4 regions of the Metabacillus sp. SLBN-84 genome follow, and region 2 is predicted to be linked to each of the others. Evidence: riboswitches for the same ligand, from Rfam matches in the RefSeq annotation. Region 2 holds a riboswitch; each other region holds the start of a gene.
What was found. Region 2 has a riboswitch for cobalamin ahead of RKD52_RS11620 (cob(I)yrinic acid a,c-diamide adenosyltransferase). Riboswitches for the same ligand answer to the same signal wherever they lie in the genome.
Positions count from the first base shown of each region.

Region 1: it holds a riboswitch for cobalamin, as region 2 does, so the genes downstream of both, metE (5-methyltetrahydropteroyltriglutamate--homocysteine S-methyltransferase) here and RKD52_RS11620 (cob(I)yrinic acid a,c-diamide adenosyltransferase) in region 2, are expected to answer to the same signal.
Region 3: it holds a riboswitch for cobalamin, as region 2 does, so the genes downstream of both, RKD52_RS17640 (ribonucleoside-diphosphate reductase subunit alpha) here and RKD52_RS11620 (cob(I)yrinic acid a,c-diamide adenosyltransferase) in region 2, are expected to answer to the same signal.
Region 4: it holds a riboswitch for cobalamin, as region 2 does, so the genes downstream of both, RKD52_RS08690 (DUF4430 domain-containing protein) here and RKD52_RS11620 (cob(I)yrinic acid a,c-diamide adenosyltransferase) in region 2, are expected to answer to the same signal.

Region 1 covers NZ_JBRJIP010000001.1:2,126,562-2,134,034, reverse strand. Annotated here, with positions in the region: gene RKD52_RS10965 (peptide MFS transporter) at 64-1,557, shown strand; gene metE (5-methyltetrahydropteroyltriglutamate--homocysteine S-methyltransferase) at 1,601-3,865, opposite strand; cobalamin riboswitch at 4,013-4,203, opposite strand; gene RKD52_RS10955 (GNAT family N-acetyltransferase) at 4,274-5,053, opposite strand; gene RKD52_RS10950 (ATP-binding protein) at 5,174-6,421, shown strand; gene RKD52_RS10945 (Cof-type HAD-IIB family hydrolase) at 6,860-7,473, opposite strand, start outside.
Region 2 covers NZ_JBRJIP010000001.1:2,266,012-2,273,484, forward strand. Annotated here, with positions in the region: gene RKD52_RS11590 (NAD(P)/FAD-dependent oxidoreductase) at 1-174, opposite strand, end outside; gene RKD52_RS11595 (VCBS repeat-containing protein) at 272-1,225, shown strand; gene RKD52_RS11600 (cupredoxin domain-containing protein) at 1,611-2,060, opposite strand; gene RKD52_RS11605 (hypothetical protein) at 2,170-2,442, opposite strand; gene RKD52_RS11610 (M20 family metallo-hydrolase) at 2,644-3,894, shown strand; gene RKD52_RS11615 (Dph6-related ATP pyrophosphatase) at 3,980-4,666, shown strand; cobalamin riboswitch at 4,712-4,893, shown strand; gene RKD52_RS11620 (cob(I)yrinic acid a,c-diamide adenosyltransferase) at 5,022-5,564, shown strand; gene RKD52_RS11625 (cobyric acid synthase) at 5,548-7,065, shown strand; gene cobT (nicotinate-nucleotide--dimethylbenzimidazole phosphoribosyltransferase) at 7,070-7,473, shown strand, end outside.
Region 3 covers NZ_JBRJIP010000001.1:3,473,236-3,480,708, forward strand. Annotated here, with positions in the region: gene RKD52_RS17620 (PBP1A family penicillin-binding protein) at 1-1,541, opposite strand, end outside; gene RKD52_RS17625 (universal stress protein) at 1,730-2,245, shown strand; gene nhaC (Na+/H+ antiporter NhaC) at 2,461-3,837, shown strand; partial or broken gene dat (D-amino-acid transaminase) at 3,872-4,730, opposite strand; cobalamin riboswitch at 5,298-5,480, shown strand; gene RKD52_RS17640 (ribonucleoside-diphosphate reductase subunit alpha) at 5,672-7,473, shown strand, end outside.
Region 4 covers NZ_JBRJIP010000001.1:1,716,572-1,724,044, reverse strand. Annotated here, with positions in the region: gene RKD52_RS08710 (GerMN domain-containing protein) at 1-349, opposite strand, end outside; gene sigX (RNA polymerase sigma factor SigX) at 346-882, opposite strand; gene RKD52_RS08700 (cob(I)yrinic acid a,c-diamide adenosyltransferase) at 1,000-1,578, opposite strand; gene RKD52_RS08695 (ECF transporter S component) at 1,659-2,174, opposite strand; gene RKD52_RS08690 (DUF4430 domain-containing protein) at 2,187-2,600, opposite strand; cobalamin riboswitch at 2,751-2,942, opposite strand; gene RKD52_RS08685 (ATP-binding protein) at 3,020-4,825, opposite strand; gene RKD52_RS08680 (response regulator transcription factor) at 4,822-5,544, opposite strand; gene ccsB (c-type cytochrome biogenesis protein CcsB) at 5,655-6,830, opposite strand; gene resB (cytochrome c biogenesis protein ResB) at 6,851-7,473, opposite strand, start outside.

The DNA.
Region 1 (7,473 bases), 140 kb from region 2:
TTTTGACAATTCAATTTTAATAGTAGTATTATTATACATGGTAAAAAGGAGGCTTCTTGTAACATGTCATCACTTGACAAAGACAAAATTGTACAAAGTGTACCGCAAAAAGGTTTTTTCGGTCATCCTAAAGGATTATTCACCCTTTTCTTCACAGAATTCTGGGAGCGTTTTTCCTACTACGGGATGAGAGCAATACTTCTGTATTATATGTACTACTCGATGAAAGACGGCGGCCTGGGTCTTGATCAGCCGACTGCCCTTTCGATCATGTCCATTTATGGATCATTGGTTTATATGTCTGGAATCATCGGAGGATGGATTTCCGACCGGTTGCTCGGCAATACGAGAACCGTTTTTTACGGCGGCGTTCTCATTATGCTTGGCCATATTATTCTTGCTCTGCCAGGAAGCATTCCGGCATTTTTTGTTTCTATGTTCTTTATCGTAATCGGAACAGGTTTGCTTAAGCCGAATATTTCGAATATTGTGGGTGATCTCTACAGCAAAGAAGATAACCGACGCGATTCCGGTTTCAGTATTTTCTACATGGGAATCAACCTTGGCGGTCTGCTTGCACCGCTTATCGTTGGTACTCTCGGACAGAAATACAATTTCCACCTTGGATTCGGAGTAGCAGCAGTCGGTATGTTCCTTGGACTTGTTGTGTTCATGCTTACGAAAAAGAAAAACCTTGGACTTGCCGGAACGGGTGTTCCAAATCCGCTTACTCCAGCTGAAAGAAAAAGCGTTTTCGGCAGATTGGCGATTGGACTTGCCGTCATTCTTGTTTTAGGTGCTGTATCCATTTCTACAGGTTACCTGACGATTGACCGCTTTACATTCTTGATCAGTATTCTTGGTATTTTGATTCCTGCAGCATACTTTATTGTGATGTACCGCAGCCCGAAATCAACAGATGTTGAGCGATCACGCCTGATCGCATATATTCCTCTGTTTATTGCTGCTATGATGTTCTGGGCAATCCAGGAACAGGGTGCAACCATTCTTGGTGCTTATGCTGATAAACGCACACAGCTGACGTTCGGAAACTTTGAAATTCAGTCATCCTGGTTCCAGTCGCTGAATCCGCTGTTTGTTGTTCTATTGGCTCCGATTTTTGCGTGGCTTTGGATTAAGCTTGGAAACCGTCAGCCGTCGACATCCAAAAAGTTTGCTTTTGGACTTTTCTTCGCCGGGTTATCATTCCTGGTCATGATTATTCCAGCTTATACAAACGGCACAGATACACTTGTTCACCCAATGTGGCTTGTGCTCAGCTTCTTCCTTGTTGTTCTTGGAGAGCTTTGCCTGTCCCCAGTAGGATTATCAGCAACAACCAAGCTTGCTCCGGCTGCTTTCTCAGCGCAGACCATGAGTTTATGGTTTCTGACAAATGCATCGGCTCAAGCAATCAACGCACAAATCGTAAAATATTACACACCTGAAACCGAAATTGCCTACTTCGGAATTATCGGCGGACTCGCCATTCTTTTAGGGGCAATCATGCTGATTCTTTCACCAAAGATTCAAGCGTACATGAAAGGTGTAAGATAATACGCAGAAAAAGCCTGTCCTTAAACTGGACAGGCTTTTTTCATTAAACGGTTGTCTCTTGAACGGCTTTCTCTCTGCAGACCTTCGCAGCTCTCACCATAATCTTCAATGCCTCAACGGCCTCTTTTTCCCCTCTTGTTTTGAGGCCGCAGTCAGGATTCACCCAAAATTGGGCAGAATCGAGCACCTGCAGTGCCCTTTCAATATTTCGGATCATTTCCTTTTCTGAAGGGATGCGCGGACTGTGAATATCATATACGCCGAGGCCAATTCCCTTACTGTAGGAGAATGTTTCAAAAGAACGAATCAGTTCCCCGTGGCTTCTTGAAGTCTCAATGGAAATGACATCTGCATCAAGTGCATCAATTGCTTCGATCATGTCTTCAAAGCTTGAATAACACATATGTGTATGGATTTGCGTCTCAGGTTTCACAGAAGCTGTTGACCTTTTAAAAGCAGTGACGGCCTCGTCCAAATACTGTTTCTTCTTTTCCTGTTTAAGCGGAAGACCTTCTCTAAGCGCGGGTTCATCTACCTGGATCATGCCGATTCCTGCGCTCTCTAATGCCTCAACCTCTTCTCTCACGGCGAGAGAGAGCTGATTTAACACGGCTGCTCCAGGTACGTCAGATCTTACAAAAGACCAATTTACGATTGTAACCGGTCCGGTCAGCATTCCTTTTACAGGCTTGTCAGTCAGCTTTTGGGCAAAAAGGGTTTCTTTTAATGTCATCGGCTCCTTAAAAAACACGTCCCCGTAAATGAGAGGAGGCCTTACGCAGCGTGAACCGTATGACTGCACCCACCCATTTGAGGTGACAGTCATCCCTCCAAGCTTTTCACCGAAATATTCGACCATGTCTGTCCGCTCGAACTCACCGTGAACGAGGACATCAAGCCCCAGGTTTTCCTGGATATCAATCCACTTTTTTATTTCACCTTCAATAAACTGATAATAGTCCTCTTCTGAGAGAGTTCCTTTTTTATACTTCAGCCTTGCAGCACGCACTTCTTTCGTTTGAGGAAAACTTCCGATGGTTGTCGTCGGAAGCAGCGGAAGGCTGAATTTTCTTTGCTGCGCCTCTTTTCTTTGAACTGCTCCAACTCTGACAGTGCTGTACTCATCATAAGAAGCATGTACAGAATGCCGGTTTCTCAAGTCTGAAGCCTCAAGATCTGCTATCCCCTTATCATAGGCTGAAAGGGTCTCTTCTTCAAAATTTAAAAATTTTGTCAGCAGGGTGTTTTCATGGAGCTTTTCATCTGCAAATGCCAGTGCGTTTTTAACAAGGGGATGCAGCTTCCCTTCACTCTCTGCTGTTACAGGCACATGAATAAGACTGCATGAAGGCTGAAGAATCAGCCGGTCTCTTCCGACCTCATCCAGAATTCGGTTTACCAGTTTGACTGTTTTCTGAAGCTCTGCCTTCCAGATATTGCGACCGTCGATGACTCCTGCCGCAAGCACCTTGTCCTTTGGAAAACCGAATGCACTCAAATGCTCCAGCGTTTTGCCGCTGTCATGAACAAAATCCAGGCCTATGCCGTCAACAGGCAGCTGAATGAGCTGTTCATATTGTTCAGGACATTCAAAGTAGGTTTGCAGCAGAAGTTTTACCCTGCCTAAGCCTTCTTTTATTGCTTCATAGATTTTCTTCGTTTTTTTCATAAAGGCAGCATCCGCTGCTGATGTAACGAAAATTGGTTCGTCTATTTGTATCCACTCTGCTCCTTCTTCTTCAAGCTCCTTGAAAACCTGAACATATAAAGGGATGAGTTTTTCAAGAATTTCTTCTTTCTTTTCTCCTTTTGAAAGGGCTGTGAGAGTAAGCGGCCCGATAAGTACCGGTTTCCCCGTAATCCCGGCCTCATCCCTTGCTTCTTTATATAGCTCAAGCAAGCGGTTGTGGATAAGGCGAGGCTCTGTTCCGTCAAGCTCAGGCACGATGTAATGGTAGTTTGTGTTAAACCATTTTGTCATCTCTGATGCGACTTTGTCTTTGCTGCCCCTGGCAATCGCAAAATACGTCTCAAGTGATGAGGGGTCCTGATCCCTGAATCTTTCCGGGATCAGGCCGAACATAACAGCCGTATCAAGTACATGATCGTAATAGCTGAAGTCGCCGACCGGCACAAGGTCAATCCCCGCCTCACGCTGTTTCACCAAATGAGAGAGCCTGATTTTCTTCATATCCAAATGAAACTCCTGCTCCGTCAGATCTCCTCTCCAAAACGCCTCAAGAAGCTTTTTCCATTCTCTTTTTTCGCCGATTCTCGGATAGCCAAGGTTTGAATTTCTAATTTTCATTGCGGTTCCCCCGTTTTCATAGTTTCTCAGCTCTAAACGCAAAAAAACTCTCCTTTTTAAAAGAGAGTTTAATGGACACAGCTAACTAGAGTTGAGACACAACAAAGGTTTCAACATACCGCATCACCCTCCCTATTGCGCGTAGGCTTAAAGTGCATACGAAAGGCAGGTCTCCTGGCTCTGGTTCACTGCATGCTGCTGCCTTCCCATTCCATTTCAGAACAGTGGCTTTGTGCAGAATGCTCCCCATTACAGTGGCGCGACCGCACCGGATTTTCACCGGCTTCCCTTTTAAGCTTCCGCGTAAACGCGTCAGCACCCATCGCTTGTCAACATATTCAGAATATTTTTGTGATTGTTTTTAACAATAGCTGATGTTTCTCAATCTTGCAAGACATTTCTTATTATTCAGAAAGAAATTCCGATCACTTTCCATTTGGCAGTCTCATAAAATCCAAGCTTTTTATAAAGGTTTTCTGCATCCGGATTATTGTAAAATAAATAGAGCTCTCTTTCAGTTCCGTAATCACGGCAGATTCTCTCTATGACTTTTGATGCATATCCCTTTCTTCTGAATATTGGCGGAGTGGCTACGCCGGCAATAACAGCAGTCTTTTCGTGTTCTGTATAAATTCCTGCAGTTGCTGCCATCGTGCCATTTTCCTCGACGTAATACACACTAAGCTTTCCAGAGAGGATGCTTTCATACTGTTCACCGGCAAAAAAAGCTTCAGTTGGACCAGCCATTTTATATTCTTCCACCTGCATGAACAGATGATATAGTCTGCGGCATTCTTCAAGACTTGTGATCTTGCAGACTTCGCCGGATACGCTGCCGGCTGCTTTATTATCGTATTTCATCATAACAGAGTCACTTTCAATCTCGGTTTTGACAATCTTTTTAAATGTCTCAATAAGTTCTCGTTTCCCAAAAATTCTCCTTATGCCGGTTTCCTGAATGAAAGGAATAATAGCTTCAATATCCGGAGGAATGACGGAACTGCAGAAGTATATTTTTTCAGGATAAACGATAAGCAAAGCCGTTAATTCAGCACTTGAATACTGACCGTAAACCCGGATTTGTTCATCTTTAAGATCCTCCGCAATCAAAGCGTGTACATCATAATCTTTATCTAAAAAAGCGGCAGCCTGTGGAAGCTGGTCTTGTTTCAGCAACTTTATCGCCATTTCTCATCTCCCGGGAAAAATTTTAGCCAGTCTATTAGAATATTCTAACATTTTCTTTCCGTTTGATATATATTTTAATAGAGAGGAAATTTCACTATTTGGAGAATTAGGTGTGTGCCCATGGAAATGAAGGATGTATTGTTAAATCTTTTGCTCGTTTTGTCTCCGCTTCTCATCATTCAATTATTGTATATGAGAAAAGAAACGAACAAGAAAATGAAAAAGCGGCTGTTTGCCCTTCTTCCTGCGCTTGCCATTGTCTTCAGCATGCAGTATCCCTTTATGATTGATGGAGAATTTTTCTTTGATTTCAGGCGAATTCCATATGTTATGGGGCTTTTGTATGGAGGATACCCACTTGGAATCTTTTTATTTATCGTCACAGTCGGAACAAGGGTGATAATTGGCGGCAGCGGCATATATCCGACAATTGTCATGGCAGGAATACTTGTTCTGTTAGTCCCGATGCTGTCTTCATATTATCTGAAAAGCAGGCTTAGAATAAAGCTCTGTCTAGTAGCTGCATTAGTTCTGGTCTCTCTGCTGTTCTCCATTATCCAAATTGAGATGATGTATAAAACGGCTTTTCATCCGTCGCATTATGTGGAACTGATCATCTTTCATATTTTTGCAGCGGTTATTGGAACGATTTTGTTTGAAACGATCATTCAGAATTTTCATCTGCTGAAAAGGGTCATTAAAGCAGAAAAGCTGGAAGTTGTCAGCCATCTTGCAGCAAGCATTTCACATGAAGTGCGCAATCCCCTGACAACAACAAAGGGTTTTCTTCAGCTGCTCAGAGATGATGAAATCAGCAGGGAGAAAAGAGACGAATACATTAAAATCTCATTAGATGAACTGGACCGTGCTACAAATATCATTAAAGATTATTTAACCTTTGCAAGACCGGAGGCTGAGCATCAGCACCCAATTTCTATACACAGTGAACTAAAGAACTGCATGAATGTACTGACACCCCTCGCTCAGATGGAAAATGTACAGTTAGAGGAAGATTTCAGCAAAGAAGAGCTGTATGTTCTCGGGGATTCCCTCAAGTTAAAGCAATCCTTTATCAACATGCTGAAAAACAGCATTGAGTCATACAGCAACGGAGGACAGGTTCATATTTCTACGCAAAAAGAAGGTTCATATGTAAAAGTCACAATAACAGACCATGGAAAGGGCATGACTGAGGATCAGGTGCTGCGTCTTGGTGAACCTTACTTTTCAACAAAATCAAACGGTACAGGTCTTGGGATGATGGTAACCTACAGCATTGTCCATTCGATGAACGGGTACATCAAAGTGAAAAGCGGTCCTGGTCAAGGGTCTGTTTTTCAAATCTACCTTCCTTCTCTGTCAGCCTGATTTCCTGCCGTCGCAACTGTACAGCAATCTTTTACAGGCTTGTATAAGAGCCGTTGAGACGAACGGAGATCTGGTAAATGTCTGGGGAGACTGCCATATTTCCCTAAAAAGGTCTGTGAGTATTCGTTCAGCCGCATCAGCATTGTCGGTTGCTGAATAAATGATTCTGAGAAGAATTTTTTCATACCTGGCATACAAAACTTCCAAAGCGGCCTGTTCCTTTTGAATAATTAAAGCCAGCAGCTGATGGTCTCTCACCCTACTTTCCTCCCTTATGAAGAATAGTAATTTATGCCCTTTAATTTAGAAATATAAACCATATTCAGGTGGCTAATGTTCAAGTATGAGATACCTCAGCATGTTTTTATGCTTAATTAGAAAAGGAGCTCTTCACTTCCCTGAAGAACTCCTTTTTCTTATATCCTATGAAGACCCTTTTTATTTCACCGTTTGTCTAGCCAATATCCGGCGAATTGCAAGCTCTACTCCGTCCTGATCATTCGTGAGGGTGATATCTGAACAGATTGCTTTAATTTCAGGCCGCGCATTGCCCATAGCAATGCTTTTACCTGCTGCCTCAAGCATCGACTGATCATTCATGCTGTCCCCAATTGCAGCGGTTTTTGCAAGGTCAATCCCTAAATGGCCGGCGAGTTTCTTCAGAGCAATGCCTTTTGAGGCCAGTTTATGTTCAAGTTCAAAGTTATGGTCTGCCGACGTGACCAAGGTGAGGTTTTCACGGTCTTTAAACCTCTCCCATCCAGCATCGAGCTTCTCCTGGTGGAATGAAAAGGCAAGGATATTATAAATGTCTTCATATAAAATTTCTTTGCAATTCTCAATAAAGACAAACCCCGACTGGCTGTACTGTTTGGAAGCAGCATGAAGAAGCTTTGTGCGGTCAGCTTCTGGATTTGCACTTTTGATCCGGTCTATTTCAATCGACAGCAGCTCCCTTCCATGCTGCGGGGTGAAGATCGCTTTATTTCCGAAAACTTCGTAGTAATAGCCGTTTTCTTCAAGAAACTGCAATGCTTCTGCAGCCAATTCCT
Region 2 (7,473 bases):
CCAGGCTTTATTTCGTCTTTGTGAAACCCAGGGGCAGACAATGCCGGCCGCTGCGTCTGTCGCCTGACCTGCGTCTTTGCGGTCAATCACGGTCACCTGCGCTCCAAGTTTTGATAAATGATAAGCTGCGGAAGCACCCAAAATGCCGGCCCCGATCACAGCAATTTTCTTCATATGTATCTCATCCTTTGCGTCAATTCCACTTATGTACCTATCTCATTATAAAAGAGCATAGGATAAAGTATCAAATCTGATGAAAGCGGGGTGCAGCATGTATCAAGCTGACTATACTGCGATTATTTCACCATTTTTGCCTGCAGGTGCTTATGTGCTTGAAATAACAGAACCTGCGATGCGCAAGGCGGTGCTCGCTGCTGATTTTGATGGCGATCATGCTCTGGAGGTGGCAGCAGCCTACAGATTCCAAAACGATGATTATGTGCTCATATTGAAACATGGAGCACAAGGCTGGTTTCCAGCAGGTCACTTTCAAGGAAAAAGTCGCTATTTCATGGACTTTTACAAAGAAGAAGCAAGATTTGTAGCTGCAGAGGCAGTCGGGGATGTCACAGGAGACGGCATACAGGATACCGTTTTTTTGACGGCATCACAGACTCCTGACAGCCCATTTCTGCAGAACATCACTCTTCAGATTAGAAACGGAGCAACTGGGCAGGTTGAGAAAATCCCGCTCAAAGAAAATGCAGGATATGACCCGACCGTATTTTTAGGAGATTTTACGGGAGATAAAAAAGACGATATCCTCGTCATCATTAATACCGGAGGAAGCGGAGGCCTCATTTATGCTTATATATACACCTATGAAAAAGGACAATATAAACTGATATTTGATGATGAATCATTCAACAAATCAAACACCTATACCGTTACTTACCTTGATCAGTTTAAAGCAAGGGTGACAAGCGCAAATCCCCCGAAAAAATACCTGCTCGATCTCCAGTATAAAGGAAAAGAGTATTTGAGCGAAATCTATAACAGCGACGGGACACTGAAAGAGCCTGTTGAAGGGTGGGTCGCGCCGCTTTCGGGACTGTACCCGGTTGACTTTGAACGCGACGGCATTTTCGAACTGGACACCTATCAGAACATTGCAGGCAGATACAGTGCTGATGGTCTGGGGTACATGATGAATGTTCTGAAATGGGATGGCACATCTTTTAAAACAGACCGGCAGAGCATTGCTGTGTTTGGGGAAGAAACATAAGAAAAGCGGAACAGGCTGTAAAGATACGACAGTTAGATAAATATTGCAGCACTTACGTGACTTTCTGTACCCGAGTTTCTGTTGTTAAACGATGTTTGCAACACTTACGTGACTTCCTGCACCGGAGTTTGTGCTGTTAAACCAGCTTTGCACCACTTACATGCCTTTCTGTACCCGAGTTTCTGTTGTTAAACGATGTTTACAACACTTACGTGACTTCCTGCACCGGAGTTTGTGTTGTTAAACCACCTTTACAGCACTAACGTTACGTCCTGCAAGCTAATTTGTGCTGCTAAACCAGCCATGCATGACCGCAGCACTTAGCTGACTCGGCCGTTTAGCTAAAAAAAGAGAGCTGAATTTTTATCAGCTCTCTTTTAAAGTATTAATCCACAACAATATAAGCAATCATCGGTGCACCCTGGCCATGGCGGGAGTGCGTATCACAAATTAGACGGTAGGTTCCTTCTTCATCAAATTTTAAAGGGATGACCGCTTTTTCCCCTTTTTTGACCACGCCTTTTATGTCTGTTCCTTCGATCCTGAAGGGATGCTCCGCTCCATTTACTCCGTGGATGGTCAACGTAACGTTTTCACCTTTCTGAATCGTAATGGAGCCTGGATCAAAACGGTACGCTTCAATTTTTCGACCGTCATCTGTTTTAGATGTGAATTCTCCGGTCACCATATGGATTTCTGCCTTCTCATCTGTATGCTGTGCGGAAAGGACCTCAGCTGCATCTTGATTCAGATAAAACCAGCTTCCGGAACCAATGAGAGCAAACAAAACAGCAGCAATCACAATCCATTTCTTTTTTATGACGATAAATTTCATAGTTTCCCTCCCAGAGCAGTATTTACCATACTATATGCCCGTCCGGGGGAAACTTGTCTGCTGTTTTTCAAGCGCAAAAAAGGATGTCTCGCAGCAGACATCCTTTTTGTTAATCTTCTGTTAAAAATTCAGGTGAGAACAAATTATATGCATCTTCTTCCTCATCCATTTCCCGATCAGCTTCAGAGTATGTTCTCCTCCTGCGGTTCAGCTCTCTGAATTCAGCTTCGAGGAAATCAGCCTGTTCGTGTGAGAGTTTGATTGTCACTTCATTTTTATTATCATCTGCTGCTTTAAGCAGAACATAACTGTCTGCAAAATGCCTCAGCGTCACATTGCTTAATGTTATTTGCATTTTATCAAGTTCATACCTTGCTTTCATGAAAAAAAGACCTCCAGTGGCCGATATTGGTTATCTCTTTTAGTTTATCGGTTTCATCTGAAAAGCACAATAGACCGGCGGGAAATGGACAAAGTGTAAGAACTTCAATGGAATCCTTTTACATTTAGAAAAATGAAAAATGCTCTGATATCCTATAGTATTAAGACAGAATATTCTATCACTTTTACAGGAGGGTCATACATGCCTGAACAGACACTGACCATCAATAAAACCCGATTAGAAGAAAGAATTCATACACTCGCTGAAATCGGAAAGATTGGCGAAACCGGGGTTTCGAGGCTTGCCTTGTCAAAGGAAGATAAACTTGCAGTTGAAACAGTCAAAGGCTGGATGGAGGAAGCAGGCCTTACAGCACGGATTGATCACTTTGGAAATCTGATCGGCAGACTCGAGGGGAAAAGAGCTGAAGCACCTGTCCTTATGCTCGGGTCCCATATTGATTCACAGCCGTATGGCGGAAGATTTGATGGAGTCATCGGTGTTCTTGGGGCAATCGAAGCCGTCCAGACATTGCAGGAGAACTCGTTTATTCCCGAAATGCCAATCGAAGTTGCTGCTTTTTGTGATGAAGAGGGAGCACGCTTTAATAAAGGGTTATTTGGTGTGAGAGGGATTCTCGGCAAACTTGAAGAAGGAGAACTTGACCGGAAAGATAAAAACGGCATGACACGGAGGGATGCACTGCTTTCATTCGGATGTGATCCCGAGCGCTTTAAGGAGTCAGAGTACGCCTCCGGAAGCATTTCAGCCTATCTTGAGCTGCACATTGAACAGGGACCGGTTCTTGAGGCGAAGGATGCACCCATTGGCATTGTAACGGGCATCTCGGGCCCATTGTGGCTGACAGTTGAGCTTGAAGGCTTTGCAGGCCACGCCGGTTCTGTGCCCATGCATATGAGACAGGATGCTTTAGTGGGAGCGGCAAAGGTCATCGTTGCCCTGAATGATCTCGCTTCAGAAGATCCATCTGCACCTACTGTCGGAACCGTCGGGAGCTTAAAGGTTTTTCCTGATTCACGTAACATCATACCTGAAAAAGTGATGTTTACAGTGGACCTCAGGGATATTCAAATGGAAAGGAGAAATATCATAGAAAATCAGTTGAGAAAACGGCTGCATCTGATCTGCGAGGATCACGGACTGACATATACCGTATCTGAAGACACAAACAGTGAACCGCGCTATTGCTCGGAAGACATTATGGATATTATGAGGGCAGCGAGCAAAGAGATCGGTCTGAATGCGCCTGAACTGATGAGCGGACCGTTTCATGATGCGCTCGCGATGTCTTATGAATGTGACTACGGGATGATTTTTGTCCGCTGCAAGGACGGCATCAGCCATAATCCGAAAGAATATTCAACGATGGAAGATATTTCGCTTGGAACAGAGCTGCTGTACAGGACAGCCTTAAAAATGGCAGTGAAATAACCAAAGCAGTCTATTTTTCTTTTTGACTAAACATTCTGAACCCATCATAATCAAGGCTATACTCTTGATGGGATGGTGGATGGAATTGAAAAAGAAAACAGCTGTATCCTGGAGCGGAGGGAAAGACGGATGCATGGCCCTTCATAAACTTGCAGCCGAGGGGCATGAAATCGCATGCCTTATAACGACGGTTCCGGCTGAAACAGGAAGAACATTCGGGCACGGAGAGAAAATAGATGCGATCAAACAGCAAAGTCTTGCTCTTGAAATACCAGTGCATTTTATATCATGCACCTATGAAAGCTATACGGATCACTTTATCGGTGCGCTGAAAGAGTTGAAGGAGCAATACTCCTTTACAGCTATTGCTTTCGGCGACCTTTATTTGGACGAGCACCGGGAGTGGGGAGAAAAAGCTTCGGCCGAAGCAGGTCTTGAACCGCTTTACCCTTTATGGATGGAAAAAGAGAACGCTATACTTGCACTTCAGCAGTTTGCAGACAGCGGATATAAAGCCGCTGTAATCAGAGTAAGGGATGACAAACTCGATCCATCCTGGCTCGGAATGGAGGTTAATCAGCCATTCATCGACCGCGCCTTAAATACAGACATCTGTCCGATGGGAGAGGCTGGTGAATACCATACATTCGTCTATGACGGGCCACTGTTTACAAAAAAAATCGACATTACGTTCGGGAACGTTCTTCAACTGGAAACGACAAAAAGACTCGAGCTTGAAAAAACCAAATTAAGAGAAAAAACGACAAATTAAAAAAATCTTGATGACTTTTCCAGTTTTATAGATTACAATGAACAAAAAATATGATTCTTTTAAAGTGCCTGAATACTCAGGATAATAGGGAAGCCGGTGGAAATCCGGCGCAGCCCCCGCTACTGTAAGCGCAGATTGAACTGAATCGCCACTGACTCTAATGTCGGGAAGGCTCAGTATTAAGATGAAGCGCAAGCCAGGAGACCTGCTTTAATTGATTTTTGCTTGTTTTTCGGTGGGAAGAACGAGTCAGGACCCCTGTATGCGTTACTTCACTATGCTTATTTAGGCCTTGACTGTCTTCAGTCAGGGCCTTTTTATATTGGTTAAAAAGATGGGAGATGGATGTATGGCGATGAAAAACGAAAAAGGAAGAGTGCTTGTCTACACAGGCAATGGAAAAGGAAAAACGACAGCTGCAATCGGTCTTGCTGTGCGGGCTGCCGGAAGACAAATGAGCGTTTCCATTCTGCAATTTATTAAATCTCCTGAGCGGACATACGGCGAGAGAACAATTTTAAATGCTTTGCCCGGAGTCAGTATTCAGCAGCTCGGTGCCGGATTTACCTGGACCAAAACACCTGAGATTCACCGGGAAGCTTTAAAACAGGCTTGGATAACAGCGAAAGAAACCATTCTGAGCGGGGAAAGCGATGTTGTCATTCTTGACGAAATCAATAATGCCCTTGCCATTCAGACCTTTCCTGTGGACGATGTTCTTCCTCTTGAAGACGTCATTTTGACCATTCAAAACCGTCCCCCTCATGTCCACCTTGTCCTGACAGGCAGAAACGCCAAAAGAGAAATCAGGGAAATAGCTGATCTCGTCTCTGTGATCGATGTTGAAAAGCATTATTACGATGAAGGTGTCGACGCCATATATGGAATTGAATATTAAAGAAAATGGGAAGAAAAAGGCGCTCAGACTCATGATCCAGGGGACTCATTCGGATGCGGGCAAAAGCATTCTGACAACCGCACTGTGCAGGATTTTCAAGCAGGACGGGTATAAAACCGCTCCCTTTAAATCACAGAACATGGCACTGAACTCATACATAACTAAAGACGGCAAAGAAATCGGCAGAGCCCAGGGAGTTCAGGCAGAAGCAGCAGGAATTGAAGCTGACACGGATATGAACCCAATTTTAATTAAACCTTCAGGGGAGATGGAATCTCAGGTGGTTTTTCACGGCAGACCATTTGCTGTCATGAACGCCGCAGTCTACCGGGAAGACTTTTTCAGACTTGGACTTGAAGCGATTAAAAAATCGTTGCACAAGCTGCTGACGAACTATGACGCGGTTGTTATCGAAGGGGCGGGTTCACCTGCTGAAGTTAATTTAAATAACAGGGAGCTCGTCAACATGCGCGTTGCAGAGATTGCTGATGCACCTGTTTTACTAGTGGGAGACATTGATAGAGGGGGTGTTTTTGCAAGCCTTGTCGGAACGCTTCAGCTCCTTCAGGAAAAAGACCGAAAACGGGTTGCCGGAGTCGTTATTAATAAATTCAGGGGAGATCTCACCCTGCTTGAACCGGGGCTCCAATGGTTTGAGGAGTACACGGGAATACCCGTTGTTGGTGTTGTCCCGTATATACCAGATCTTGAAATCGATGGTGAAGACTCCCTCGTCCTCAATCAGTACTCCCGAGGCACAAATCTTGAGGGAGATTTGGATGTCGCAGTTCTTGCATACCCAAGACTGTCTAATTTTACGGATATTGATCCTCTGAGACTGGAAGCTGATGTGAATATCCGGTATGTCCGAAAAGCATCAGAATTCGGCCGGCCGGATCTGATTATTCTTCCAGGCAGTAAAAATACAGCTGAAGATTTGCGATTTCTAAAGGGGACCGGCCTTTTTGACAGAGTGCTGTCTGCTTACAAAAATGGCACCCAAATCATGGGGATATGCGGCGGGTATCAGATGATGGGAGAAAAACTGTCTGATCCAGAAGGCGTTGAATCCGGTATTAGAGAACAGGACGGGCTTGCCATTTTCCCTGTTTCAACTGTCCTGTATGCGGATAAGAAAACCGTTCAGACGGAAGGACCTTGTGCCGTCCCGGGATATGAGGGTTTTTCTCTTTCAGGTTACGAGATACACATGGGACAAACTTTGCTGTCTGATGACCCATCACCATTTTCAATCCAAAAAGGGACCGGTGAAGGGTACGCAAAAGAAAACGCAATGGGAACCTACTTGCACGATGTGTTTCACAATGATGCATTCAGATGGCGCTTTTTGAACAGGCTCCGCAGCAAGAAAGGGCTGCAGCCGATTGAGCGCTCGCTCTACTTTCGCGAATTGAAAGAAAGAGAATTTGACAGACTTGCAGATCATGTAAGAGCTGCACTGGATTTAGATAAAATCTATGAAATCATGAAAAGGAGGTGAAAAAATGATAGATGTTTATCAGATTATTGATGCAATTAAACCAGTAAACAAAGCGAAAGGACAGGAGGCAGAAGCTTATATACAAACGCTGACTAAACCTGTAAACAGTTTAGGAGAAATAGAGCGTTTGGCTGTTCAACTGGCTGAAATGACGGGAGAGGTAAAACCCGATATTTCCCCTCCAGGCGTGATTGTCTTTGCTGCCGACCACGGGGTTGCTGAAGAAGGAATATCTGCTTATCCCCAGGAAGTGACAGGGCAAATGGTCAGGAATTTCTTAACGGGCGGAGCTGCGATTAATGTGTTCACAAAACGTGTAAAAGGGTTTCTTGAAATCGTTGACGCAGGCGTCAAAACAGATATACCCGGTGTCAGAGCGGAGAAAATCGGATACGGCACAAAAAATTT
Region 3 (7,473 bases), 1.2 Mb from region 2:
TCTTTTGTCGTTACTTCTGTTTCTTTCTTTTTCCATTCCGCAATGGTGTTGCCCTGCACATCAACAATTTTCGTGATCGCATGAGCTTCTACGCGCGTGCCGTCATTTGGAAAAGCGGAATAGGCTTCTGCCATGTTAAGGGGTGCAACACCTTCATCAAGTCCTCCGAGTGCAAGACTCAGGTTGCGGTCATTCTCTGTAATCGGCAGGCCGAAACGCTCTGTCGCATCTACACCTTTTGCAACGCCAATCTCATTTAACGTCCAGACGGCTGGCACATTATGGGATTTCACCAGAGCTTCATACATCGTAACCTCACCGTGATAGGAACCATCAAAGTTCTCTGGCTTATAACCGTCAATGTCAAGAGGCTTATCCTCAAGCTTGGAGTTTACAGTCATCCCGTTTTCAAGAGCCGGCGTATAAACCGAAATCGGCTTCATCGTTGAACCGGGCTGCCTCTTCAGCTGTGTAGCCCTGTTGAATTGCCTGAATGAGTGTTCTCCGCGGCCGCCGATCAGCGCCTGGACTCCTCCTGTTTTAGGGTTAAGGAGAACCGCACCGCTTTGCACGAGCTGATCTCCGCCCAAGTCAGGGAAATTCGCATCGTCTTTAAAAACATTCTCGATCGATGACTGCATATCCTGGCGCAGTTCTGTATGAATCTCAAACCCGCCGGCAAGAATTTCATTTTGCGTTAATCCGTATTTTTTGATCGCTTCTTCAATGACGTGATCCACGTAGGAAGGATAGCGGCCTTTATATTGATCCAGTTCTTTTCTTTCAAGAACGACTTTTTCATTTTTCGCTTCGTTCATTTCTGCTTCAGTAATTACTTTTTCTTCTTTCATCAGTTTCAGAACAACGTCTCTCCGGTCAAGAGACTTTTCCATATTCTTGACTGGTGAATAATTTGTCGGGGCTTTAATCAGGCCGACCAGAATTGCTGATTCGTTAAGGGTCAGGTCTGCAGGCTCTTTTCCAAAATATACTTTTGAAGCCCGCTTAAGTCCCCAGGCACCCTCTCCGAAATAAACTTTGTTTACGTAAAGTTCCAGTATTTCTTCTTTTGAATATTCGTCTTCAATCTTCTGAGAAATAAAATACTCATCAAATTTCCGTTTAAATGTCTGATCGTGAGTAAGCAGGGTATTTTTGGCAAGCTGCTGTGTCAGCGTGCTTCCTCCCTCTACAACTCCTCCCGCCAGCACATTCTTGAATGCAGCACGGACAATTCCGATATAATCGATCCCATTATGCTTGTAGAAATTCTGGTCCTCTGTTGCCTGAAGCGCCTCATAAAAGTGTTCGGGCACATCTTCATACTTGACCCATTCCTGTTTGGAGCTTGAGATCTTGCTTGCGATTTCTCCGTTCTGATCATAAATAATTGTCGGGGCGTTTGCTCGTTCTTCCAATTTGCTCACATCCTGCGATGCAATAACTGAGTTGTGCACCATAAAGACAAGGATGACTGAAAGCAGCACGAAGATGAGCAGTTTCATGAACACACCCTTAATTGAAAATAGTGACTTAAACATGAATAACCCCCTGATATAGAAAAATAAATCCTATCTCTTATTACCCCAATTACAACAGGTGTACGCCTATTTATGAAAAAATGTGTCCGCCATAGCTAAATTTCTGACAGATGAACGTTTTCCCAAGGAAATATCAGGGTATTTACATAGAAACAAAATCATCTGCCAAAAGAAAGGAATGAATGAACTTGGATACATTTCACCACATTGTTGTAGCTTATGACGGACAGGATGAAAGTTCAGCAGCTCTTGTTAAAGGAATTCAGCTGAGCAAGCAGCTTGGCACTCGATTAACAGTTGTTCACGTCTATCAGGCAGAGCACGCCATGAATACAGGAGGCGTAAGGCCCGCTATTCCGAGTGCTCCTGCAAACGGTTACCTGACTGATAACCTTCAGAACTATCCGGTGGCCCCTGATGCGGCACGGCAGTTTGATGATCAGCCGAAGAATGAATACTTCGACCATTCTGATGAAGTCACGTCGAGGATCCGAATGAAGCTTGATGAGAACCAGGCAGCTGGAGACGTTGAGATTCTGTCAGGCTCTCCTGCAGATGCCATCCTTGCATTTGCTGATGAACATGCAGCCGATCTCATCATTATGGGCAACAGTGATTCAGGCGGCCTTAAAAAACTGCTTTTCGGCGGTGTTAGCGATAAAGTGCATCATCAGTCGAACATTTCAGTGCTGATTGCAAAATAAATGTGATAACGGGTGCTTTTTAGAGCATCCGTTTTTTTTAAGTGCTACTCAAAAACCCCTGAGACAAACAAAGTTTCAGGGGTTTTTTTCGTTCCTTGCAGACTCCAGTTCCTTTTACTTTTATCACCAGTTGACATAGATCAATAGACTGATATAATACTTTTATGCACAAAAGCATAAAAGCGTTTAAGTATAAAAGGAAGGAATTTCAATTTATGAGTCAATCAAAATCACTTTCATTCACTGGTTCAGTGATTCTATTTTTATCGATGATCGGCATTATTTTCATCAGTTTATTTTACTTAAAAACAGAACCGCATCTTCCGCTGATGCTTTGCCTTGTTTTTCTCAGCGGCGCTGCAGTCCTATATAAGTACTCTTGGAAGGATATTGAGGACGGAATTGTAAAAGGCATTCAATCCGGTGTTCAGCCGATCATTATTCTGGCTCTTATCGGAATCCTTATTGGAGCCTGGATGTTCAGCGGTACGATACCGACTGTTATGATGGCTGCTTTGTCCATCATAGATCCGGCGTACCTTCTGATTTTGACTCTTGTATGCTGCACCATTATTTCAAGCCTTGTGGGCAGCAGTTTCACAACTGTCAGCACAGTCGGAGTTGCTCTTATGGGAGTGGCGATTGCTGCAGGAGTTCCTGTTGAATGGGCTGCAGGGGCTGTTATTTGCGGAGCATGCTTTGGGGATAAAATGTCGCCGATGTCAGATACGACGAACTTTGCCTCCGGTGTTGCCGAAGTCAATATTTTTACACATATCCGCCATATGTCAAAGACAACAATTCCAGCTTATGCGATAACAGCTGTTCTTTTCTGGTATATGGGAACAACACTTGCAGCTGACGCAGCGACACTAGATAACATCAAAGAAATTATGACGATCATGAAGGAGCACGTAACGATCAGTCCATGGACTTTGATCTCTCCTCTGATTGTGATTGGTCTTGCCATTTCCAGGGTTCCTGTTATTCCTGCTCTTGCTGCAGGCATTGCAACTGCCGGCATCACAGGTCTCCTCATTCAGGACGGGACAAATCTTTCCGGTTTCTTAGCTGTTCTGCAAAATGGAACAGCGTTTGATATTCAGCAGGAAACCGTCCAGCAAATGCTGAACCGCGGCGGGCTTCAATCTATGATGTGGTCCATTTCGCTGATCATGATCGCATTTGCTCTTGGCGGATTGATGGATAAAATGCAGCTGATTCAGACTCTTTTAAACGGATTGATTGAGAGAATTAAAGTCAAAGGTCAGCTGATCCTTGCAACCATTTCTTCTTCAATCGGAGTTAATCTCGTAACGGGAGAGCAGTATTTGTCCATACTCATTCCCGGTCAGTCGTTTAAACCGGCCTATGAAAAACTGAACGTTGAAAAGAAATATTTATCAAGATCCCTTGAAGATGCCGGAACTCTGATAAATCCCCTTATTCCCTGGGGAGTGAGCGGAGCCTTTTTCGCGCAGACACTCGGCGTGGACGTCATTGCGTACCTGCCATTTGCGTTCTTTCTCTATCTGTCTCCATTGTTTTCTGTCCTTTTTGGATTCCTGCCTGCTAAGAAATACACAGTCTAGCAGAAAATCCCGCCTGACCCAGGCGGGATTTTTATTATTTCTCGACCACTTTCGTTTCTTTTGCAATCAGTTCATCAAACAGCTTCTGAAGTTTTCTTGTGACAGGGCCGGGAATTCCTTCCCCAACCTTCCCTTCATCAACCTTTATCACAGGAATTACTTCACTGGTCGTAGATGTGATAAAAGCTTCATCAAGAGAGGCAAGACCTTCTGTGCTCAGTCTTTCTTCCAGAAACTCAATTCCGTTCTGTCTGCAAAGCTCCTCTACTTTCATTCTCGTAACACCATTCAGAATCAGGTTATTCGCAGGATGAGTAAACACACTTCCGTTTTTCACTCCGTAGAAATTGGAGGAAGACCCTTCCGTAATCATGCCGCTCCGGTGCAGCAGAGCCTCATAAAGCCCCGCGGTCATGCGCCTCCTGCTTGGCAAGGACATTTCCGAGAAGATTCAAGCTTTTGATATCGCATCTGAGCCAGCGCACGTCTTCAAGCAGACAAAGAGAAATCCCTTCCTCCTGCTCTTTTGCGGGTTTTGAGCAAGGAATTGGATAGGCTGTTAATTCAGGAACCGTATTCTTGCCCGGAAACAGATGTTTTCTTGCGGCAGCCCCTCTGGTTACCTGCATATAGACACCGCCGTCTTCTGTCTTATTCAGGCGGAGAAGTTCCTCAAGCTGGTCTGTCAGCTCCTTTATCGTATATGGAAGGTCGATTTTGATTTCTTTTGCGCTTCGAATGAACCGCTCCATATGCTCCTTCATCGCAAAATATGCTCCATCATACACCCTGATGACCTCATAGACCCCGTCACCGAACTGATGGCCCCTGTCTTCAAGATCAATTGAAACTTCATCACGCTTTTTATATTCACCGTTAACAAGTATGTACATGATAAATCTCCTTTTTATAAGTTTAGTCTGATTTTGCATAGGTGCCTTTTTACTAAATCTGATAATGTGAATCCATTTTCACAAAGTTTAATAAGTTTTGATACCAGTGGATTGGAGCGGAAGGCACTTGACTCCTGTCCAGCTGCAGCGCCCAACTCCTCTGTCAGAACGGAACCGTCGCCAAAGGCAAAAAGCGCCTTTACCGCCGTTTCCTTATCTGACTCCCGGAGATAAACGGGCGCTTCCACTTTTCTAGGGGATGAAGAGGGCACGGAAGATCCCGCAAGCGCAGCGAGGAAGCTTCCGGCGCTCCCCGCGGAAAGCAAGTGACTGCAGCGTAAAGGAACGGGTTTCCCCCTAAAAGTAATTTGTTTTTAAACAACGCAGTGCAACCTGCCCTTAAACCTATGGTATGATGAAACACGCTGAACTGTAAAATGGTTTTCTATTTTTCTTTCGACATTTTCATAGATTTCAGTTGAAATTTCACCCCGTGTCATTTATGATGAGAATATCAAATAACACAACATATTGATTATTCACTTAAATTAATATACTACATATTGAAATTAACAGCGAATCAAGGTGCCAACATGTTGGCTTAAAAGGGAATCCGGTGCAAATCCGGAACTGTCCCCGCAACTGTAAGTGTGACGAACTGGGAATACCACTGTACGAGAGAAATGTATGGGAAGGACTCAGCGCAGAGTGATCACAAGTCAGGAGACCTGCCTTAGATTTGCACAAGTTTCGAATTCTTCGGGGACTGAGGAGATGAAACGATGGCCAGTAACAGGGATGCGTGCACCCTCTTATTCTATCGTTTGATCCGCTCATGTTCTCATGGGCGGTTTTTTTGATTTTTCGCAGTATTTTTTCTGAAAGATCATTGACCGTTATATTACGCGGAAAATCTGAACTATAAATGAGGAGGATGTCTTATGGCAACCAAAATGACCACCTTAATCGTAAATGAGCTGACAAACGAAAAAGCCCCGTTCTCACAGGAGCGGCTGACTGACTTTATTTCTGAAACCGGAAAAGATTTTAAAGAGCTTGACCTCCATACATACACCGAAAGAGCTGTTCAAAGCATGGAAGGCCGCACTGTCTGTTCTGCCTCTCAGGTGACCAACCTGCTTATTCTCGAAGGCCTCTCAAATATCAGTGAGCTGCAGCCGGAATGGACCTATTTCTGTGCCCGGATTTATCTTAAAAAGCTTTATAAAGAAGCTGCATTCAACAGGAAATCAGGGGGCGGCACCTTCCTGTCACTGATCAAAACCCTTACGGCAAAAGGCATCTACAGCAGACATCTTCTTGATTCTTATTCCGAAGAAGAAATTGAGCAGCTTTCGCAAGTCATCGACCATGACAAAGACAAGCTTTTTACATATATCGGGCTGCGGACGCTCTCTGACCGGTATCTTGCGAGAGATTATGACAAGTCGGTTTATGAGCTTCCCCAGGAGCGGTACCTCGTCATCGCCATGACGCTGATGGCAAAGGAAGAAACGGAACACCGCCTTCAGCTTGTAAAAGAAGCCTACTGGGCACTCAGCAATTTGTATATGACCGTTGCGACTCCAACTTTGTCAAACGCAGGAAAGCCTGTCGGACAGCTGTCCAGCTGTTTTATTGATACAGTTGATGACAGCCTGCAGGGCATCTTTGACAGCAATACAGACATTGCCAATCTCTCAAAATCTGGCGGCGGCATTGGAGTTTATCTCGGGAAGATCCGCAGCCGCGGGAGTGATATTAAAGGCTTTAAAGGAGTGTCATCCGGTGTCATCCCGTGGATGAAGCAGCTGAACAATACGGCGGTAAGCGTTGATCAGCTCGGGCAAAGAAAAGGCGCGATTGCCGTTTACCTTGACGTCTGGCACAAGGATATCTATTCATTCCTTGATTCCAAGCTGAACAATGGTGATGAGCGTTTACGAACGCATGACCTCTTCACCGGCGTATGCCTCCCGGACCTTTTCATGGAACAGGCTGAAAACCGCGGGGAGTGGCATTTGTTCGACCCTCATGAAGTACGGAAAGTCATGGGTTACTCGCTGGAAGATTACTATGATGAGAGAGTTGGCTCAGGTTCGTTCCGCGAAAAATATTGGGAATGCGCCAATCATCCGGAGCTCTCAAAAACAACTGTTCCTGCGATTGACATTATGAAGGGCATTATGAAAAGCCAGCTTGAGTCAGGAACCCCCTTTATGTTTTACCGGGATGAAGTGAACCGGAAAAACCCCAATGCGCATAAAGGAATGGTTTACTGCAGCAATCTCTGTACAGAAATCACTCAAAACCAAAGCCCGACAACCATGGATGAACAGTACACAGAGGACGGCAAAATCATTACCGTTAAAACACCGGGAGATTTTGTTGTGTGCAACCTCTCTTCCATCAACCTTGCCCGGGCTGTGACAGATGATGTGCTGGAGCGGCTGATCACAATCCAGGTCAGAATGCTCGATAATGTCATTGATTTAAATGATATTCCCGTACTTCAGGCCAAGCTCACAAACAAAAAGTACCGCGCAGTCGGCCTCGGAACCTTTGGATGGCACCACCTTCTTGCGCTCAAGCGCCTGCGCTGGGAAGACGAAGAAGCCGTTCAGTTTGCAGATGAACTCTATGAAAAAATAGCCTTTTACACCATTCAGGCAAGCATGAGGCTTGCAGAGGAAAAAGGCGCCTATCCTGTCTTTGAAGGCTCAGACTGGCATACTGGCGACTA
Region 4 (7,473 bases), 550 kb from region 2:
TTGTCCTTGCTACAAATGACTTTTTCTCAGTCTCTGGTGAAGACTTTGCTTCTAATTTCATGTCTGCGTTCTCTTTCGGCGTCTGGCCGCTTTCGGCTGCTTTATCCGCACTGTCTTCAAATTTGCTTTCACTCATTTGGAAGTTCTGAAGGAAAAAGGGTGAAAGGATTAAAAGAATAAAAAAGGCGGCAAAGCTTGCAAGAGCCGGCGTTTTCCACTGAACTTGCTTTTTGTGCATACGTTCCTGCAAACGGGTGTAAATTTGCTGCTGCGAGCGCCGGTCTTTGATATCCGGCATTGCTTGAAGTTTGTCTGTAATCTGCTCATCGTTCCATTTTGATTGATTCATCCCTTTACTATTCCCTCCTTCCTGATCGAGTGTTCAGACAATTTATTTTTCAGAGCTTTCAGCGCTCTGTGCTGGGTCGTTTTCACTTTGCTTTCCGTAAATCCCAGGGCTGCTGCGGTATCCGCAATGGACATTCCCTGAATATACCTTAAGATAATGACAGCCTTCTGATCGACTGTGCATGCATCAAGCGTCCGGTAAACCATCTGCATCTCTTCATTTAAGGCAGCGATTTCCTCCGGAAGCGGCTGCTGATCCCGTATTTGCTCACGGTCCCAGTCAAACGCTTCAAAGATGCGCTGTTTGAGTGTTTTCTGTTTGCGGAAATAATCGATGGCAACATGTCTTGCAATGGAGAGGATCCAGGTTTTTTCACTGCTCCGTCCTTCAAAACTGCTGTGTGATTTCAATATTCGTATATACACTTCCTGAACGAGGTCCTCGGCCTGTTCACGATTCTTCACCATATAAAACAAGAACTGGAAAAGATCGCTGTGATATTTTTCATAAATTCTTTGAAAGGCCTCTTCCATGAACGAACCTCCAATCAATACATTAGTCGGAATGAAGAATAAAAAGTTACACATCTTTTACTATATCGGGATTGAATAAAAAAAGGAAGGCAGTTTCCGCCTTCCTTTTCAAAGAAATTATGACTCTTTCTTTTTAGTAAATACGATAGCACTTCTTTCATACTCCACATCTTTTGAACCGAGTCTGGCATTTGCCGCTCTCGCTGCCGCAAAGAAATAATCGGAAAGTCTGTTCATGTACGTTAAAACATGCTCATTGATTTCCGTTTCTTTTTTGAGCGAAACAATACACCGCTCAGCCCTTCTTGCTACGGTCCTTGCCACATGGATGGCAGCAGCAGCCTCTGTCCCTCCTGGAAGAATGAACCGCTCGAGCGGAGGGGATTCTGCAGTGTACGCATCAATGCGCGTTTCCAGAAACTCAATCATGTCAGGTGTTGTTTTATAGGGATGCTTTTGTTTGCCGTGGATGACAGCAAGATCGCTTCCGCAGTCAAAAAGTTCATGCTGGATTTTTTCAAATTCCTGTTTCATGTCTTTTAGGTTTTCATCGTTCATCCATGTCATGGCAAGACCGGTAAAAGAGTTTACCTCATCGATTGTTCCGTAGGCTTCTACCCTCAGATCATCCTTATCGACCCGGCCTCCAATAATGCTTGTTTTCCCTTTATCGCCGGTTCTAGTATACAAATTCATATTCAGCAGCTCCTGTCCTTTGTTCTCAGACTGTCTTGCCTAAGCTAAAAAGAAAGTCTCTCTCTTATTCTGCCATTATTTTATTGAAGTGTAACGCCATAATCGTTTTTATAGAGATAATACTGAAACGTTTTTTGCATGACCGGGTACAGCACGAGAAAGAAAATGCCGTTTCCTGCTGCATGCATCGTATCAAACGGGATTCCTGCAAGATAGTAGGCAAGTCCATTTTCTGTCAGGACAAACATATTCAGAGAAACGATGAATCCAAAAAGATATCCCGCAAGAACGGCTGCCGGGGTAAAAACGAGAAGTCTGTTTCTTTTAACCGCTTTTCCAAGCAGGCCGAAGATTAGAGCCAAGGTCCCCCAGGCAAGCATCTGCCAGATTGTCCACATGCCCATGCCAAGTAAAAGGTTGCTGAGAAAACAGCCCAGGACGGCGACAATCATTCCATTTACCGGACCGAGAAGGATGGCGGTTATAAGTATGACAGCTGTCATCGGCTGCACATTCGGAATGAACTGAAAAGTCAGCCTGCCTACAACGGACAAGGCAATAAGCAAAGACAGAAGACTGATTCTTCTCGTTGTCATTGTTTCTCACACTTATTCATAATTCCGCAGATCAAATTCAATCTTATCGCCGTCTTTCAGCTTAATGTCATTTGCTCCTGTCATGGCATCTTCCCCATTCACAATTAAATGCCAGTACGTTTTGTCGGATTCACTCGCCTTAATGCCGTCGATTCCGCTGATAAAGCCGCCTGACTCTTCTACTTCAAACTGGCTCTTCATTGCATCCATAAGGCTCTGGCCTTCTTCAAAAACTACTTCTTTCGATTCTACTTTCTCCGCCATCTCATTTTTAGTCAGCGTGACAGAGGCTTTCAGTTCCTCCGCCTGCTCTTCGCTTTCAGCAGCAGGTTTTGCTTCTTCTGTTTTATTTTCCTCTGCCGCATTTCCGCAGGCGCTCATCAGTGCAAGAAGAAGCACTGCGAGAAAGCTGTAAAATTTGTTCATGATCCATCTCTCCTCTTGTTGTTGTGTATGTATTGGAATAGCAAAAAGCCCATCTGTTAGAAGATGGGCTTTTAAAAACGGCATAGAAGAAACTGCAGGCACTGGTGCCATAACTGTGCCGTTTCTATGCTCAAATCCCCGAAGAATAGTAACGTTTGAAAGAACCCGGCAGGTCTACTGACTCGTGCTTCATCCTCAAGCCTGCACCTTCCCGTCTGAATCAGTCATTCTGACAGTGGTCTAAAAGCAGGTATTGTCTGCACTTACAGTTGCGGGGACAGTTCAGGCATCTCACCTGATTCCCTATTAAGCAAAGTTTGCACCAGTTTCTTTTCGTATTCACTTTTATATCCAGCTTTTATTGTACCTAAAACGACATGCGGCATCAACAGGTGTTTCGTATGAAACAAGAATATTCGTCACATTCTATCAGGAAAAACGTTTTTTCGAGGCAGATAGAAACTGAATGTGGTTCCTTCATTTACTTTGCTGTGCACATTAATCGAACCTGAATGAGCATCGACAATGTTCTTGGCAATCGCAAGACCAAGGCCTGTTCCGGAGCGGCCTCTCGTCCTCGCCTTATCTGCTTTATAGAAGCGTTCAAAAACAAACGGCAGATCTTCTTCGACAATTCCTGTGCCTGTATCCTTCACATCAACCTTTATCCCGGCCGCAACGGACTGCACGGCCATTTCGACTGTACCGCCCTCAAGAGTATGCCTGATTGCGTTATCCACTAGATTCGTCAGAACCTGTTCAATTTTATCCGGATCCAGAACAAACTCAGGTTCGTCGAGTGCAAAACTGGAGGTGAGCGTAATATCTTTTTCCCTCGCAAGTCCCTGGAACTTGCGGTTGATTTTTTCAATAAATTCATAAATGGAAATGCTCTCAAGATTGAGGGTGATATGCCCCGCTTCCATCCGGGCAAGATCGAGCAGGTCATTGACAAGCCGGCCCATTCTGAGCGATTCATCGTAAATAACCTGGGCAATCTCTTTTTTCTCCTCATCCGAGCTTGCAATATCGTCCACAATTGCTTCAGAATACCCCTGGAGCATGGCAATCGGCGTTCTCAGTTCATGGCTGACGTTTGCGATAAAGTCTTTGCGCAATTTATCAAGGCGGCGCTCTTCTGTCATGTCCCGAAGCACGGCTACCGCCCCCCGGACGTAAGACTGATTGTAAAGAGGGCTCATGACAAGCACCCAGCTTCTTCCCTGAAGAGTTACTTCAACGATATGCTCTCTTTCTGTATTGACAACCCGCTGGAACAATTCTTTTGCTTCCGGAGGAATTTCTTCCCCCTCGTTTATCTGCATTTTTTGTTCATAGTACCATGACTGCAGGAAGCGTTCCGCAGGGGGATTGGTCACAAGAATGGTTCCATCAATATTAAGTGTGATAACTCCGTCTGCCATACTGCTCAGAATGCTCGTTAAGTGCTCTTTCTCCTGATTAAGAGCGTTGATGTTAAACTTCAGCTGTCTCCCCATCTGATTGAACGCAATGGCGAGCTCACCGATTTCATCGTGGCTCAAAATAGGAACTTTTGTATCAAAATTGCCGCGTGTCAGCTCTTGTGTCGCCTCTCTCATTTTTCTCAATGGATAGGTAATTCTAGTAGACAGGAAGAAGGCAAAAACCGTTGTCAGAATGATGGCTATACCTGCTGCAAGAAGAATATATTTTGTCGTGTGCTCGGTCGTCTTTTGAACGGCCTGCAGGGACTGTGACATAAAAACGGCTCCGTCTTTGCCGTCGCTTGTTTTATAGGGAACACCGACTACAAGCACTTCCTCCTTGTTTCCGGAGTTTTTTTGCTGTTCTTCAGGCAGCCGGGTGAGCTTGCTTACATTTTTCTGATCCTGAAACACCTTTGACAGCTCTCTGTCAGCGCGGATGTCCTCCATGCTGAAGGTTGGTGTGTTATCATACTTTTTTGGTGAAAACCAGTATTCATTTACGTTCTCGGCTATCACAATGCTTGTCAGTTCATCCGCAAGCTCCCAGGTGATGGACCTTGCTAGCTCCTGGTCTTCATGGTTTTCCAAAATAACAGACACTTTATTGGCCAGCTGCGTCAGTTCATTTTCAGCTTCATCAACATGAAAGCTTTCAATAAACTGGAGCAGCAGAACGGTCAGGACAAACAAGACGAATGATACAAGAAGCAGAATGGTAAACCAAAGTTTACCGACTACGCTTTTCCAGAACATCATTCACTGCCTGCCTCAAACTTGTAGCCGACACCCCAGACCGTAACTATCATCGAGGCAGCATCGGGTGAAACTTTGCTGAGTTTCTCTCTAAGACGCTTAACATGTGTATCAACCGTTCTCAAGTCTCCGAAAAACTCATACTGCCACACTTCTTTCAAAAGCTTCTCACGGTCATACACTTTGTCAGGCGTTTTCGCAAGAAAATAAAGCAGCTCATACTCTTTAGGCGTTAAGCTGACTTCTTTTCCATCAGCAAGAACACGATGGGCATCATGGTCAATGGAAAGATGCGGGAAGACAATCACATTTTTGGCCTTTGTCTCTGTTTTAAGGAAAGAAGTCGTCGAAGAGCGTCTCAGCAGAGCTTTCACTCTCAAAACAACCTCTCTCGGGCTAAATGGCTTTACGATATAGTCATCCGTTCCGACCTCAAAGCCCTGAACTCTGTTCACTTCTTCCCCTTTTGCCGTCAGCATGATGATCGGGGTCGCTTTTTTCAGGCGCAGCTGTCTGCATACCTCAATGCCGTCAATGCCCGGCATCATTAAATCAAGCAGTATCAGATCATATTCTTCTGCAAGCGCCATTTCCAGCGCGTCGCTTCCGTTGTCGGCTTCTTCTATTTGATAATTTTCACGTTCAAGGTACATCTTCAGCAGTCTTCTGATCCTGTCTTCATCATCTACAACAAGTATTTTATAATTTGGATTGGTTTCCATTGTGCATTTTCCTCTCTTATTCGGAATCATAGGCACCGAAAGAATGATTACTTCCTATTTTACCAAAAAACCTTCACTTTATAGGAGTGAAGGCTCTTTTTAAACGTATTTTAAGCGTAAGAATGCAATCCGGCAATGACAAGGTTCACAAAAATCAAGTTAAACATGATAATAGCAAAACCGATTACAGCAAGCCAGGCTGATTTTTCTCCCTGCCAGCCTTTTGAAAGCCGCAGATGGAGATATGCCGCATAAAACAGCCACGTAATCAGTGCCCAGACCTCTTTTGGATCCCAGCCCCAAAAACGGGTCCATGCAATCTGCGCCCAGATCATGGCGAAAATCAGCGCGCCTAATGTGAATACCGGAAAACCGATTGTCACAGAACGGTAGCCAATTTCATCGACAAGGTCCAGATTGACGTTTTTCGTCAGCGGCTGCAAAAAGGCGGATATCCGCTTTCTTAAAATCAGGCGCAGCGCACCGTACAGCAGCAATCCTGTTCCAAGCGACCAGATCACTGTATTCAGTTTTCGTGCTGAAATCAGGGCCGGAACTTCAACAGCAGCTTCCATTTTTCCTTCTGTCAGCAGTTCGCCTTTATGGGGACCTACTAAAGCAGGAAGGTTATAGACCATTTCTGCTTCCTGTTCGTTCTTATCCGTCCACTTATAAACAGCCTCATAATCCATGAATCTGAATGTGCTGGTAATCGCTATAAACGCAATCGTGGCAACAAGCGCATACATGACCGCTTCAAGCCAGAATGTCTTTTTGGATCTCACGGACTGATCGACTGTACGAATCAGATAAATGACTCCCGCAATAAAACTGATCGCAAGGATTGCCTGTCCAAGAGCTGCAGTGGTCACATGGATGTGAAGCCAGCTGCTCTGCAAAGCCGGAATCAGGGGAGATATGTCTGTTGGAAACATGCTTGCATAGGCAATCAGAAGTAAAGCAACAGGTAGTGTAAACAATCCAAGAACCGATACTTTATAAATAAAATAGAGGACAATAAATGCCAGAACAAGCATCATGCCGAAAAACGTTGTAAACTCAAAAAGATTGCTGACAGGAGCATGCCCGGAAGCCATCCATCTTGTGATAAAATAGCCGGTCTGTGCTGCAAACCCGGCGATTGTTACCCCAATGCCTGCAGCCGCCCATTTCGTGGGCTTTTTATATTCTTTTCTCTTGTCGCGGATTGCTCCTGCAAAAAGAAAGGTTGCAGCCAGGTATAGAAAGAATGCTGCAAATAGCAAATTACTGCTTAAAGCCGCCACACCTTTTCCTCCTCATCGCTTTATTTCTCATCTGACTGGTCAGCCGGCTTTTCAATCACTGTTCCTTCAAGCACAGCTTCCATTTCCTTTTTAATACCGTACCAGTTTTTATTGGTATGGCCTGCAAGGAGAATGGCATCCCCGTTCCGCCTGATCCAAATGCGGCGGTGATTCCAGTACATGCCCTGAGTGACACCGATCATGAAAATGGCTCCGCCAAGTCCAAGGAACCAGAGGGTATTGTCTTTTCTTACCGTAAGAGCAGAAAGGTTTTTCGTTTCGACTCCTTCAAACTTCATCTTCATCTGATTATCCTCATTAGGCTCAATCGTCTGCTGAATCGCAACAAAACTCGTTTCGCCCTCAGGTTTATCAGGAGAAATCATTTTAAAAACAAATGCCGGGTTATCCGGTATTCTTGTTTTCGTTGCCGGCTCTCCCTCGCTGTTGAAATAAAAATCAGGAAGGTAGCTTGCGACTTCAACTTTATAGCCATTTCCAAGGTCGTACTGTTTTTTCGGATCCAGCAGATCAATGGCAAGCTCACCGTAGCTTTCTTCCGTCTCTTTGTCTATCAGACTGAATTTCATCTTGTTTAATTCGTTCAGTTTGAAGTCAACTTGATAAAGAGCATACGAATCAT